2 regions of the Xanthomonas hydrangeae genome follow, and region 1 is predicted to be linked to the other one. Evidence: predicted binding sites of a transcription regulator. Region 1 holds the regulator's gene; the other holds the start of a gene.
What was found. Region 1 encodes FliA, which starts transcription of late flagellar genes. Its sites were predicted from a motif close to TAAAGTTTNNCNNNCNNNGGCCGATAA; they were not measured.
Positions count from the first base shown of each region.

Region 2: a site for FliA is predicted at 4,376-4,402, ahead of NYR97_RS05835 (GGDEF domain-containing protein). Genes of this name have one in related genera too.

Region 1 is NZ_CP103836.1:4,509,742-4,516,904, reverse strand. It holds gene flhB (flagellar biosynthesis protein FlhB) at 1-411, shown strand, start outside; gene flhA (flagellar biosynthesis protein FlhA) at 429-2,501, shown strand; gene flhF (flagellar biosynthesis GTPase FlhF) at 3,181-4,866, shown strand; gene NYR97_RS19030 (MinD/ParA family protein) at 4,853-5,737, shown strand; gene NYR97_RS19025 (RNA polymerase sigma factor FliA) at 5,734-6,507, shown strand; gene cheY (chemotaxis response regulator CheY) at 6,543-6,935, shown strand; gene NYR97_RS19015 (protein phosphatase CheZ) at 6,935-7,163, shown strand, end outside.
Region 2 is NZ_CP103836.1:1,440,800-1,447,962, forward strand. It holds gene treZ (malto-oligosyltrehalose trehalohydrolase) at 1-137, opposite strand, end outside; gene NYR97_RS05825 (1,4-alpha-glucan branching enzyme) at 140-2,371, opposite strand; gene glgA (glycogen synthase GlgA) at 2,368-3,951, opposite strand; gene NYR97_RS05835 (GGDEF domain-containing protein) at 4,438-6,066, shown strand; gene NYR97_RS05840 (glycoside hydrolase family 10-like protein) at 6,180-7,163, opposite strand, start outside.

The DNA of each region.
Region 1 (7,163 bases):
GTCAAGGGCCGCATCCGCCAGATGCAGATGCAGATGTCGCAGCGCCAGATGATGGAAGCGGTGCCCAAGGCCGACGTGGTGCTGATGAATCCGACCCACTACGCGGTGGCGCTCAAGTACGAGGGCGGCAAGATGCGCGCCCCGATCGTGGTGGCCAAGGGCGTGGACGAAATGGCCTTCCGCATCCGAGAAGCCTGCGAACAGCACCGGGTGGCGATCGTCACCGCCCCGCCTTTGGCACGCGCCTTGTATAGAGAAGCGCAAATCGGCAAGGAAATTCCCGTGAGACTCTATTCGGTCGTGGCCCAGGTGCTGTCCTACGTCTACCAGTTGCGTGGCTGGAACGGCGGCCCGATGCCGGAATTGCCTTCCCTCGAAGTGGATGAGTTCGGCAAGGGAGCCAGCGCATGAGCGCCCAACCCGCCCCGATGAACGCCCGCCGCGTCATGGAGTTGCTGCGCAACGGCCTGGGCGCCCCGCTGGCGCTGATGGCCATGCTGGCCATGCTGATGGTGCCGCTGGCCGCACCGGTGCTGGATGCCTTGTTCACCTTCAACATCGCCATCTCGCTGATGGTGCTGCTGGCGGTGATCTACGTGCAGCGCCCGCTGGAATTCACCATTTTCCCGATCGTGCTGTTGATGACCACGATGCTGCGCCTGGCGCTGAACGTCGCTTCCAGCCGCGTGATCCTGATCAACGGCCAGGACGGCCACGCTGCGGCCGGCAAGGTCATTGAGGCGTTCGGCCAGTTCGTCATCGGCGGCAATTACGCGGTGGGCATCGTGGTGTTCGCGATCCTGACCATCATCAACTTCGTGGTCATCACCAAGGGTGCCGGGCGCGTGTCGGAAGTGACCGCGCGCTTCATCCTGGACGCCATGCCCGGCAAGCAGATGGCCATCGACGCCGACCTCAACGCCGGTTTGCTGACGCGCGAGGAAGCCAAGGCCCGCCGCGAAGAAGTGCGCGAGGAAGCCGACTTCTACGGCGCGATGGACGGTGCCAACAAGTTCATCCGCGGCGACGCCATCGCCGCCATCATGATTTTGTTCATCAACCTCATCGGCGGCATGGCGGTGGGCATGTTCCAGCACGGCATGAGCTTTGTGGATGCCGCCTCCACCTACACCCTGCTGTCCATCGGTGACGGTTTGGTGGCGCAGCTACCGGCCTTGCTGGTGTCGTCCTCGGTGGCCTTGCTGGTCACCCGCGCCTCGCGTGCGCAGGACATGCGCGGGGCCATGATCAGCCAGGTGTTCGGCCAGCACCGCGCCCTTGCGGTGGCTGCGGCCATCCTGGGCCTGGTCGGCCTGGTGCCGGGCATGCCGAACGTCGCGTTTTTGACGCTCGGCCTGATCCTGGGCGTGATCGCCTGGAAAATGTACAAGCGCAGCCTGGTCATCCCGCCCACCGGCGATCCGGCCACCGACCCGAAGGCCGCTGCGGCGGCCACCGCCGCCCAGGCCAGTTCGGAACTGAGCTGGGACGAGCTGCGCCCGATCGACCCGCTGGGCCTGGAAGTGGGCTACCGGCTGATCCCGCTGGTGGACAAGAACCAGGGCGGCGAATTGATGGCGCGCATCAAGGGCGTGCGCCGCAAGCTCACCCAGGACATCGGCTTTCTGGTGCCGCCGGTGCATATCCGCGACAACCTGGAGCTGTCGGCCAACGCCTACCGCTTGTTGGTACACGGCGTACCGGTGGCCACTGCGGAAATCTATCCCGATCGCGAACTGGCACTGGACCCGGGCGGCGCACTCGGCCAGCTCGACGGCATTCCCGGCAAGGACCCGGCGTTCGGCCTGGACGCCACCTGGATCCAGCCGCATCAACGCGCCTACGCCGAATCGATGGGCTACACGGTCGTCGACCCGGCCACCGTGGTCGCTACCCATCTGTCGCACCTGATCCGCGAACACGCCCCGGAACTGCTCGGCCACGAGGAAGTACAGCAGCTTCTGGCGACCCTGGCCAAGACCGCGCCGAAGATGGTCGAGGACCTCACCCCGAAGGCGCTGCCGCTGTCGGTGGTGGTGCGGGTGCTGCAGAACCTGCTGATCGAACGCATCCCGGTACGCCAGCTGCGCAAGATCGTCGAAGCGCTGGTCGAACACGCCCCGCACAGCCAGGACCCCACCACCCTCACCGCCGCGGTACGCACCTCGCTGGGCCGTTTCATCGTGCAGGAGATAGCCGGCATGTCGGCCGAGCTGCCGGTCTACACGCTGGCTCCGCAGCTGGAGCGCGTGCTGCAGGAATCCACCCACGGCAACGGCGTGGCGCTGGAACCCGGCCTGGCCGAGCGCTTGCACCAGAGCCTGGCCGATTGCGTCGGCAAGCAGGAAGCCCGCAACGAACCGGCGGTGGTACTGGTACCCGGCCAGGTCCGCGCCGCGCTGGCCCGCCTGGTCCGCCACAGCGTGCCGACCCTGTCGGTACTGGCGTACAGCGAAGTACCGGAAGACAAGCGCCTGAAGCTGGTCGGCACGATCAGCTGAGGCTGACGCACCTCGTAGGAGCGCCCTTGGGCGCGACGGGCTCTACCGGGACGGCCCGTCGCGCCCAAGGGCGCTCCTACAACACGCCGGACAATCCGACGACATGCTGCGGACCAGGCAAGGTCGCCGACACCTGTAGGAGCGCACCTGGGCGCGAGGGCTTTACCGGGACGGCCCCTCGCGCCCAAGGGCGCTCCTACGAACCCACCCGCGCCCGGCCCTCTCGCTGCAGACAGGCGACCGACCACCGCGTCGGAAAGCCGCCACTCGTCCAAACCTCCAATCGATTGCACGACGCCAGCCGTTTTGAGGCTTTCCAGGCGCTCCAGGCTCGACCTCCCACCCGCCAGCGCATCCACCCGCACAGTGGATGCCAACGCATTGCGCCCCTAGAGAAAAGTCAATCAAACCAGTGACTTGGAATCTTGCAGCCGGGCCGATCGCACAGCTCCATCCTGTCCTGACCCTGCAGATCCCCGCGCCGGAACCCTGGCACCGCGTTTTGGCACGCCGCGTGCATTAGCTCTGGCGAGACCGCAGTCAGCTTGATCGCTGCAGGGCGAGCAGCAGCACTTGGAACAACCGAACGGGACAGGCAACTCATGACGCTGGCAACACACCCACATTCATCGCGCACCCGTCCGGCGTCCGGCGGGTCCCGTTCCTGGAGGCACTTGCCATGAAGATCAAACGCTTCGTTGCCCCGGACATGCGCACCGCATTCCGCATGGTGCGTGAAGAACACGGCCCGGACGCAGTGATCCTGTCCAACCGCCGTACCGCCGAAGGCATCGAGATCGTCGCTGCCAGCAACTACGACGAAGAACTCGTGCAGCGCGCTCTGGAAACCGCGCGCTCCGAGACTCCGGCCGCTGCGGCGGCACAGATCGAACAAGCACCTGCCCAGCATGCGTCGGTCCAGCAGGCCCCGGCCAGGCCGGCCGCGCCGTTCCACGCCCCGCTGAAGCCGGCCGGCGACACCGGCAGCAGCCAGCGTCAGCGTGTTGCCAGCGCCGCAGACGACATGATCGCCGCGATGGCGCTGCGCCAGCCGGTCAACGTGCCGCGCTCGGCGCCGGCCGCCGCACCGGTGCGGACTGCCGCCGCCCCGTCTGCCGCCGCTCAAGCATTGGCCCACGCCGTTGCGGTTACCGCCGCACCGCGCCAGGAACATGCGCTGTCGGCAGTGCCGGAACAGCTGTTCGCCGACTTCCTGACCACCGCACCGGTACAGGCTCAGGTGCACGCTGCCCCGGTGCAGGCACGCACGCCGATCATGGCCGCCGCGCTCGCCACCCACGCCGCTTACGGGCAGGACGACGACGAGCAGGACGACGACGGCTTCGACATGGACGACGCGCTGCCGCAGATCCTGCCGCCGGCCGCATTGCCGCCGCTGGTCGCCGCCCCGGTCGCCCTGGCCGCGGTGCCGGTCGCCGCCGCCCCGGTGCCGCAGAACGACGAAGAACTCAAGCAGCTGCGCGGTGAGCTGGCGCTGATGCGCCAGATGATCGAGCGCGAAATGAACCGCCTCACCGACGAGCGCCTGCGTGGCTCCCCGGTGCGTGCGCAGGCCCTGGAGCTGATGGACGACTACGGCTTCGACGCCGGTCTGATCCGCGATGTGGCCCTGCAGATCCCGGCCGATACCGAATTGCACCGCGGCCGCGGGCTGATGCTGGGCCTGCTGTCCAAGCGTCTGCCGGTGGCTCCGATCGACCCGCTGGAACGCGGCGGCGTGATCGCCCTGGTCGGCCCGACCGGTGCCGGCAAGACCACCACCATCGCCAAGCTCGCCCAGCGCTTCGCCGCCCAGCACGCCCCGCGCGACGTGGCCCTGGTCACCACCGACACCCAGCGCGTCGGTGGCCGCGAGCAGCTGCACAGCTACGGCCGTCAGCTCGGCATCGCGGTGCACGAGGCCGACAGCGCCGAGAGCCTGCTGGAACTGCTCGAGCGCCTGCGCGACTACAAGCTGGTGCTGATCGACACCGCCGGCATGGGCCAGCGCGACCGCGCCCTGGCCGCGCAGCTGAACTGGCTGCGCGCCGCGCACCAGGTCACCTCGCTGCTGGTGCTGCCGGCCAACGCCCATTTTTCCGACCTCGACGAGGTCGTACGCCGCTTCGCCCACGCCAAACCCCAAGGCGTGGTGCTGACCAAACTCGACGAGACCGGCCGCTTCGGCAGCGCCTTGTCGGTGGTGGTCGACCACCAAATGCCCATCACCTGGGTGACTGACGGACAGCGGGTCCCTGACGACCTGCACCGCGCCAATGCCGCCAGTCTCGTTCTTCGCCTTGAAGATTTGCGGCGCGCTGCCGATAAGCCCTGTACTCCGGAGCACAACCATGCAGTCGCGTGAATACGCCAAGCTGACCAACGCCTTCCCCCTGACGGCGACCCGTCCCGAGCCCTTGGGCCCGGTGCGCACCATTGCCGTGACCGGTGGCAAGGGCGGCGTGGGGAAAACCAACATTTCCGCCAACCTGGCCGTGGCCCTCGCCGAGATGGGCAAGCGCACCCTGCTGCTCGACGCCGACCTTGGCCTGGCCAACCTGGATGTGGTCTTGGGCCTGTCGCCCAAGTACACCCTGGCTGACCTGATCGCCGGCCGCTGCACGCTGGACGAAGTGATCATCGAAGGCCCGGGTGGCGTGCTGGTGGTTCCTGCCGCCTCCGGTCGCCGCCACATGGCCGAACTGGCCCCGGCCCAGCACATCGGCCTGGTCAACGTGTTCTCCGAACTGGAACGCGACCTGGACGTGATGGTCATCGACACCGCCGCCGGCATCACCGACAGCGTGCTGACCTTTTGCCAGGCCGCCCAGGACACCGTGGTGGTGGTCTGCGACGAGCCGGCCTCGATCACCGACGCCTACGCGCTGATCAAGGTGCTCTCGCGCGAACGCGGCGTGGACCGTCTGCAGATCATCGCCAACATGGTGCGCGACCCCAACGAAGGCCGCCTGCTGTACGACAAGCTGTCGCGGGTCTGCGAGAAATTCCTCGGCGACGTGTCGCTGAACTACCTCGGCCATGTGCCGCAGGACGACTGGTTGCGCTTGTCGGTACAGCGTCAGCAACCCGTCATCAAGGCCTACCCCGCCAGTCCGTCGGCGCTGGCCATCGCAGAAATCGCGCGGCGTACCTCGCGCTGGCAGGCACCCACGGTGCCGCGCGGCAACGTCGAGTTCTTTGTCGAACGCATCATCCAACGGGGAGTCGCCGCATGAGTACCGCTACCGCTACCGCAACGACGGCCACAGCGCAGTACCGTGCAGTGCAACGCAACAACGCCAACGACATCGTCACCCAGCACGCCGACCTGGTGCGCCGCATCGCCCACCATCTGGCCGCGCGCCTGCCGGCGAGCGTGGAAGTGGACGACCTGATCCAGGCCGGCATGATCGGCCTGATCGAAGCCTCGCGCAGTTACGACTCCGACCAGGGCGCCTCGTTCGAAACCTATGCCTCGATCCGTATCCGCGGCTCGATGATCGACGAGATCCGCCGTGGCGACTGGGTGCCGCGCTCGGTACACCGCCGTGCCCGCGACGCTGCTGCTGCAGTACGCAAGATCGAACAGAACACCGGCCGCGCCGCCGCCGCCACCGAAGTGGCCGCCGCGATGGAAATGCCGCTGCCCGATTACCTGCGTCTGATGGAAGACGCCGCGCGCGGCCAGGTGCTGAGCCTGGAGTCGCGGATCGAAGATCACGGCGAGCTGGACACCACCGCCAAGGGTGGGCCCAACCCACAGCAGATGATGGAGCGTGGCGAGTTCGGCCGCGAGCTGGGCAAGGCCATCGGCCAGTTGCCCGAGCGCGAGCAGCTGGTGCTGTCGCTGTACTACGAACAGGAATTGAACCTGAAGGAAATCGGCGCCGTGCTCGGCGTCAGCGAATCGCGCGTCTGCCAGATCCACGGCCAGGCCGTGGTGCGTCTGCGCGGCCGCCTCAAGGTCTTCGAACTGGCCGATGCCGGTGTCGAAATTGACGACTAATTTTTTCGCGTATTTTTTCGTGTTAGGAGCTTGATGTGAACAAGAACATGCGGATTTTGATCGTGGACGACTTCTCGACGATGCGACGTATCGTCAAGAATCTGTTGGGCGATCTTGGCTTCACCAATACCGCAGAGGCCGAAGACGGCAACAGCGCATTGGCTGCGTTGCGGGCCGGCCCGTTCGATTTCGTGGTCACCGACTGGAACATGCCCGGCATGACCGGTATCGACCTGCTGCGCAACATCCGCGCCGACGCCAAGCTCAAGCACCTGCCGGTGATGATGGTGACCGCCGAAGCCAAGCGCGAGCAGATCATCGAAGCGGCCCAGTGCGGCGTGAACGGCTACATCATCAAGCCGTTCACCGCGCAGACGCTGGAAGAAAAGCTGGGCAAGGTGTTCGAACGTCTGGCGGCGACCGCCTGATGAACGCCACCGTGGAAACCAATGCCGAACGCGCTGCCTTGATCGACCGCCTGCAAGGCGCGCTCGATGCACTGGAAAGCGGCGACGAAGCCGCCTGGAAGCGCGAGGTCGACCACCTCGCCGCCTTGCGCACCCGTCCGATGATGCAGGGCCTGAGCCGGCTCGCACGCGAACTCGGTCAGGCGCTGGGCGAACTGCCCACCGTGCCCGAAGAAGCCGGCGAGCTGG
Region 2 (7,163 bases), 2.2 Mb from region 1:
TGCAGCGCGCGACGCATGCCGTCGTCGAAGACCACATCCACGCCCTTGGCATCCGGTGCCCAGAGCGCAAAGCGCACCTGTCCCTCACCCGCTGGCCATGCGCCCCATGCCGGCAGGGTGTCGTTGCGCTCGTTCATCGTTATTTCTCCGCTTGCAGATAGATCGTGGCCAGCGGCGGTAGGGTCAGGCGCAGGCGTTGTGCATGCCCGTGCATGCCCACCGGCTCGGTCGCCAGGCGACCGCTGTTGCCGAGATTGCTGCCGCCGTAATGGGCACTGTCGGTGTTGAGGATTTCGCGCCAGCCGCCGGCACGCGGCACGCCGACGCGATAGTCGTGAAGCGGTTGCGGGGTGAGGTTGCTCACCGCCAGCAGCGGTGGGCCGCCATCGGGATCGTGGCGGATGAAGGCCAGCACGCTGTTGCGCGCATCGTCGGCCACGCTCCAGTCGAAGCCGTCGGCGCGATGGGTGCCGCGATACAACGCCGGCACGCGACGCAAGGCCGCGTTGAGATCGCCCACCAATTGCTGCACGCCGCGATGCGGGGCGCCATCGAGCAGATGCCAGTCCAGCGATTGGTCGTGATTCCAGTCGCGCCACTGGCCGAATTCGGCACCCATGAACAGCAGTTTGTCGCCCGGATGCGCCCACATCAGCGCCAGATAGGCGCGCAGATTGGCGAAGCGCCGCCAGTCGTCGCCCGGCATTTGCCCGAGCAGACCACCGGTGCCATGCACCACTTCGTCATGCGAGAGCGGCAGCACGAAGCGTTCGGAGAACGCGTAGACCAGGCCGAAGGTCAGCTGGCTGTGGTGCTGCGCGCGCTCGGCCGGATCGCGCTGCATATAGCTCAGCGTGTCGTGCATCCAGCCCATGTTCCATTTGTGCGTAAAGCCCAGGCCGCCCTCACCGATCGGCGCAGTCACGCCCGGCCATGCGGTGGACTCTTCGGCGATCGTCAGCACCCCGGGAAAGCGCGCGGCGATCTCGCTGTTGAGCTGGCGCAGGAAAGCGACGGCCTCCAGATTCTCGCGCCCGCCATGCGCGTTGGGCACCCACTCGCCTTCGGCACGGCCATAGTCGCGGTACAGCATCGAGGCCACCGCATCCACGCGCAGACCGTCGAGGTGATAATGGTCGATCCACTCCAGCGCGCTGCCCAGCAAGTAGGCGGTCACTTCCGGCCGGCCGTAGTTGTAGATCAGCGTATTCCAGTCGCGATGCATGCCTTCGCGCGGGTCGGCATGTTCGTACAGGGCCGCGCCATCGAATTGCGCCAGGCCGTGCGCATCATCCGGGAAGTGCGCGCTGACCCAGTCCAGGATCACGCCGATGCCGGCGCGATGGCAGGCGTCGACGAATTGGGCAAACCCGTCCGGGCTGCCATGCCGCGCGGTCGGCGCGTACAGGCCCAGCGGTTGATAGCCCCACGAGCCACCGAACGGATGCTCGGTGATCGGCAGCAGCTCGATATGGGTGAAGCCGAGCTGCTGCACATACGGAATCAGTTGTGCGGCAAGTGCCGGCCAATCCAGCGGCTGGTCATGCCCATCGCGGCGCCAGGAGGCGGCGTGCACTTCGTAGATCGACAGTGGCGCCGGCGCCGCACTCGCATCGCGCGAAGCGATCCAGGCAGCATCGGTCCACGCGAACGCCGCGGCGCCCGGTACCACCGAGGCCGTGGCAGGCGGCAATTCGCTTTGACGCGCCACCGGGTCGGCCTTGAGCAGCACGCGGCCGTCGGCGGCAGTGATGGCGTACTTGTAGCGGGTACCGGCTTCCACGCGCGGCAGGAACAGCTCCCAGAAGCCGCCGATCCGCTGGCGCATCGGATGCCGCCGCAGGTCCCAGCCATTGAAGTCGCCGACCACTGCCACGCGTTGCGCGTGCGGTGCCCACACGGCAAAACGCACGCCCGGCACGTCGTTGCAATGCAGATGCTGCGCGCCCAGGGCGCTGCGTAGCGCCAGGCCATCGCCTGCGGCAATCTGCAGCAGTACGGACTCATCCAGCGTGGCGGCAAAGGCGTACGGGTCTTCGATCTCCTGCACTACATCCGGCCAGACGATGCGCAACCGATAAGGGCCCTCCACCGCCAACACGCCTTCGAACACACCCTCGATCGCGCCGGGCTGCATGCGTGCCAACAACTTGCCGCGCGGATCGATCAACCCCATCGCCTCGGCGCCGGGCGCCAGCACGCGCACCAGGCGGCCGCCGTCGGCCTGTGTCTGCGGGCCAAGTACCGCGAAGGCATCGGCGGGCAATCCATCGGCCAGCGCCTGCACGCACCGCATGACTTCGGACGCCTCTTCCATGCTCACCGCCGCTGCTTCCGTTTCCTGCCCCTGCACGCCCAACCGTTCGCTCATGACACCGTCGCAAGCGCGGGCGCAGTGGCGGCGGTGCGTTCGTAGAGGGAGAGGTACTTCTTGCCCGCCACATCCCAACCGCTGGGGCGCAGCATCGCCGCACGGCGCATCGCCGACAGCAGGCTGGGCAGGCGGAAAGTGCGGAAGGCGCGCTCCAGGCAGCGGCGCAAGGCCTCCACGCTGGCCTGCTGGAACAGGAAGCCGGTGACACCGTCATCCACCGTGTCGATCAGGCCGCCGGTGGCGTGCGCGATCGGCAGGCAGCCAAAGCGCTGCGCGTACATCTGGCTCAGCCCGCAGGGCTCGAAGCGCGAGGGCATCAGCAGGAAGTCGGCACCGGCGAACATGCGCCGCGCCAGGCCCTCTTCGAAACCGATGAAGGCACCGACCTGGCCGGGATAACGCCGGGTCAGCTCGGCAACCTGTTGCTCGATCTCGGGCTCGCCGCCGCCGATCACTGCGATCTGGCCGCCGGCCGCCACGATCTGCGGGGCGACCTCGCAGATCAGGTCCAGGCCTTTCTGGTGCACCAGCCGCGAGACCACCGCAAACAACGGGCCGGTGCTTTCGCGCAGCCCGAACGCCTTGCGCACCTGCGCGGCGTTGGCCTGACGGCCCTGCCAATGATTGACGCTGAAATGCGCGTCCAGATGTGCGTCGGTACGCGGATCCCAGCTGGCGTCGATGCCGTTGACGATACCGGTGAGCGCGCCCTTGGCCGCGCGGCCGGCCAGCAGGCGATCCAGCCCGCAGCCCTGTGCCGGGCCGGTGATCTGCTGGGCATAGCTGACGCTGACGGTGTTGACGTGGTCGGCATGCACGATGCCGCCGCGCAGGAACGACATCTGCCCGTAGAACTCCAGCTCGGCCACCCGCTCGGCGGGGATACCCAGCGCGGCCGCCATCGAATACGGCACCAGACCCTGATAGGCCAGGTTATGGATGGTCAGCAGGCAGGGCGTGGTGCCGCCGGACCAACGCACATAGGCCGCCGCCAATGCGCACGGCCAGTCGTTCAAATGCAGCAGGCGCGGCTTCCAGCCCAATCCGGCATGGCCTGCGGCAATCTGCGCGGCAGCATGCGACAAGGTAGCGAAGCGGATCGCGTTGTCTTCGAACTCCGAACCACTGGTGCTCACATACGGTGAGCCGTCGCGTTCGAACAGTTCCTTGGACAACAGGATGTAGATCGGCAGGCCATCGGACTGCACGATGCGGCCGATGTCGCAGGCCGGCAGCGCAGCATGCGCCAACACCCGGCCGACGATCTCCACCTTGCCGGCGCGCGCCAGCACCGCGCGGTAGCCGGGGATCAACACCCGCACGTCGTAACGGTGGCGCAGCGCGCGTGGCAGCGCCGCGGCCACATCGCCCAGACCGCCGGCCTTGATGAAGTCCGCCATCTCCGACACCACGAACAGCGCACCACGCGTGTCGGCCAACGAGACCGGCAGGCGCTCGTGGTGCCGGATGAAACGCCCGCGTGCATCGCGCGGTCGCCCGCTCTTCTTCAGAGTAGGGATCATCGTGCTTCGCTCTAAGCGTGCGGTAGTAGCGTGCAGCGGCATCATGGCAACCATCTAAACGTCCGTCGTAAAGTGGGTGGAGACGGAAAAACAGCGAAGCGGAAACCATCGTCTGCCACTACGGCCAGGCGACCTGCTGCGAATGAGGAGCGGGGATGACGCGCGTACTCCACGTTGTCCTTGGTGATGAATCTACACCCCGACCAAATAAAAAATGCGTGAATACGTGCTGACTTTTCTGCGACAACCGACATTCCGTTGCGCATGGTTGCGCATGCACGCAGGCATAAGCCGCATATTGCAGGGCGATGACGTGCCTCCATCGATGCACCAACACTGCAATGCAGCGCAGGCGGGATCCTTCGGCGGCGCCCGCCGTCACTTGTATGACTTGTTCATGCGCACACGCGCGGCCCTGGTGCGCCCCCTGCCTGTCCGATGCGCGCATGCTGGTCATACGGACTCCTGTCTGGCCCGCTTAAGCCACCCGCCTGCGCGCCGATAACGAGCGATAGCACTACGACTTTGAGACCCTGGCGCATGGCAGACCAGCCTGAACTTCCAAGCCGCCCGCGTGGCGGGCTGCGCCGCCTGTTGCCCTGGGGCGGGGCGGACAGCGCGCACCCGGCTGCGGCCTTGCCGGCAGTGCTGAACGGCGAGCGCGGTGGGCAAGGCCTGGCGGCGCATCAACTGGTGCCGGCCAAGACCAAATCCGGCGCGCACGATCCTGCCGCCGCCACTGCCTTGCTGATACGCCTGTTCTCGCATGCGTCACATCCGGAGGCCTTGTTGCTGTCGTTTGCCGAAGGCATCGCCAGCCTGCACGGCGAACTCGGCGACATGGGCGTGCGGCTGAGCGCGGCCTACGCGGCCGGCGACTGGCCCGGCTATGGCCGCGGCCTGCGCCAGTTGATCGACAAGTACATCCGCACCGTCGATACCGGCGACTCGCTGGCCGAAGGCCGCACCGAAGCCGAGCAACTGCGCGATCTGCTGCGTCATGCCTTGGGCAATGCGCTGGCCACGCTGCTGCAACGCAGCCCGGAGCTGGCCGAAGAGGCGCAGACGCTGGCCTCGGCGCTGCGCCATTGGCGCCCGGGGCATGAGCTGATCACGCTGGAACAACGGCTGCGCGAGCTGAGCCACCAGATCGGCCTGCGCGCCGAGGATGCCAGCGAGCAACAGAACCTGTTGCTCGGCCTGTTCGACCTGTTGCTGGAGAACGTGGGTGAACTGCTCGACGACCGCAGCTGGCTGCAGGGCCAGATCTCGGTGGTGCGGCAACTGATTTCCGGCCCGCTGGACGTCGGCTCGATCGAACAGGCACGCGGCACCCTGCGCGAGGTCATCTACAAGCAAGGCCTGCTCAAGCAAGGCATCGCCGACTCCAAGACCGCCATGCGCGAAATGATGGTGTCCTTCGTCGACCGGCTCGACGGCATGGCCACCAGCACCGGCGAATACCATGATCGCGTTGCCGGTTATTCGCAGGCGATCGGCGACGCACGCGGCATTCCCGACCTCAATCGCCTGTTGCAGGACCTGCTGCAGGACACCGCCGGGGTGCAGGCGCAGGCACTGGCCGCACGCGACGAACTGCTGGCGGCCCGCCGCCAGGTCGAAGATTCCGAACAGCGCATCGCCTCGCTCGAACAGGAACTCAAGGACGTTGCCGGCCTGGTGCGCGAAGACCAGCTCACCGGCGCGCTCAACCGGCGCGGTTTCGAAGAACTGTTCCAGCGCGAAGCCGCTCGCACCCAGCGCAGCGGGCAGCCGCTATGCGTGGCGATGCTGGACCTGGACGACTTCCGTCGCCTCAACGAGACCCACGGCCATGCCGGCGGCGACGCCGCGCTGCGCCACACCGTCGATGTGGCCAAAGCCGTGCTGCGCACCACCGACGCCATCGCCCGCTTCGGCGGCGAGGAATTCGTGCTGCTGTTGCCAGACTCCACCATCTTCGAAGCCAGCGCAGCGGTGATCCGCCTGCAGCGCGCGCTGGCGCAACGCTCGTTGCTGCACGACGACGTGCGCGTGTTCATCAGCTTCAGCGGCGGCGTGGCATTGCGCCATCTCGACGAATCCCAGGACGATGTGATCCGCCGCGCCGACCGCGCCATGTACGACGCCAAGTCGGCCGGCAAGAACCGGGTGATCAGCGCGGATTAGCGGCACGTACCGACAGGTGCGTCCCCGCGCCGGACCCGACGCCTGCGTGTGGGGCAAGCAGAGTCAGCGCCCTCCGTCGCCTCATTGGCTGGGCAGGCGTCTTGCCAGTTGCTTCAAGGGCTCTGCCAACGCAGCCTGAGATAGTCCACCACCTGCTGCGTCTGGGCCGCAGCGAGAAATCCGTGGCGAAACAACATGCAGCCGCCAACCTCAGGCAGCGATGCATTCACGTCCAGCTGGCGGGCGATCTCGGGCACACCGCCGTCCACTGTCCAATCCGGCTCCAGCGCGTTGGCAGTGCCGACCTTGTACAACGCCATGCCGATATAGAGTTGCACGCGCCGACCGCGCACGGTGTCCGCCCACCAGCGTGCGATGGTGTCGTAGCGCACTGCCTGGCGCGCCAGCGGCCAGTAGATCTGCGGCACGATGTAGTCCACGAGTTCTTCGCGAACCCAACGGCGGGTGTCGGCGTAACTGGTATCGAATGCGGGCGCACCGGCCTGTGTGTCCGAGCCCAACGGATCATCCTGGCGATTGCGCCACACCCCGGCCGGGCTGACCCCAAATGCCACCCCTGGCCTGATCGCTCGAATGGTCCTGGCCACCGCTCGCATCAATCGATAGGTGTTGTCGCGGCGCCAGTACCCTTTGTCGGCAAATCCGGCCCCATGGGCGGCATAGGTCTGTGCGTCGTCGAGGGGAGACTGCGCCGATTCGGTGTAGAAGTAGTCATCGAATTGCACCCCATCCACGTGGTAGAAGGCCACCAGTTCGGCGACCACACCACAGATCCAGCGACGCACGGCCGGAATGCCTGGATCGAGCACCAGCCGATTGGCCGCCACGCCCACCCAGTCGGGGTGGCGCAGATACACGCTCTGCGGCGAATCGGTCGACGCAGTGGCAAACGCATCGAGCGTGGCCTGGTCCAGGCCGGTCGAAACACGATAGGGATTGAGCCAGGCATGCACCTGGATGCCCCGCGCATGCGCATGCCGCAGCAGGAATGCCAGCGGGTCGAAACCCGGGTCCTTGCCTAGAACGCCGGTCATGACCGGCGACCATGGCAGGATGCGCGAGCGGTACAGCGCATC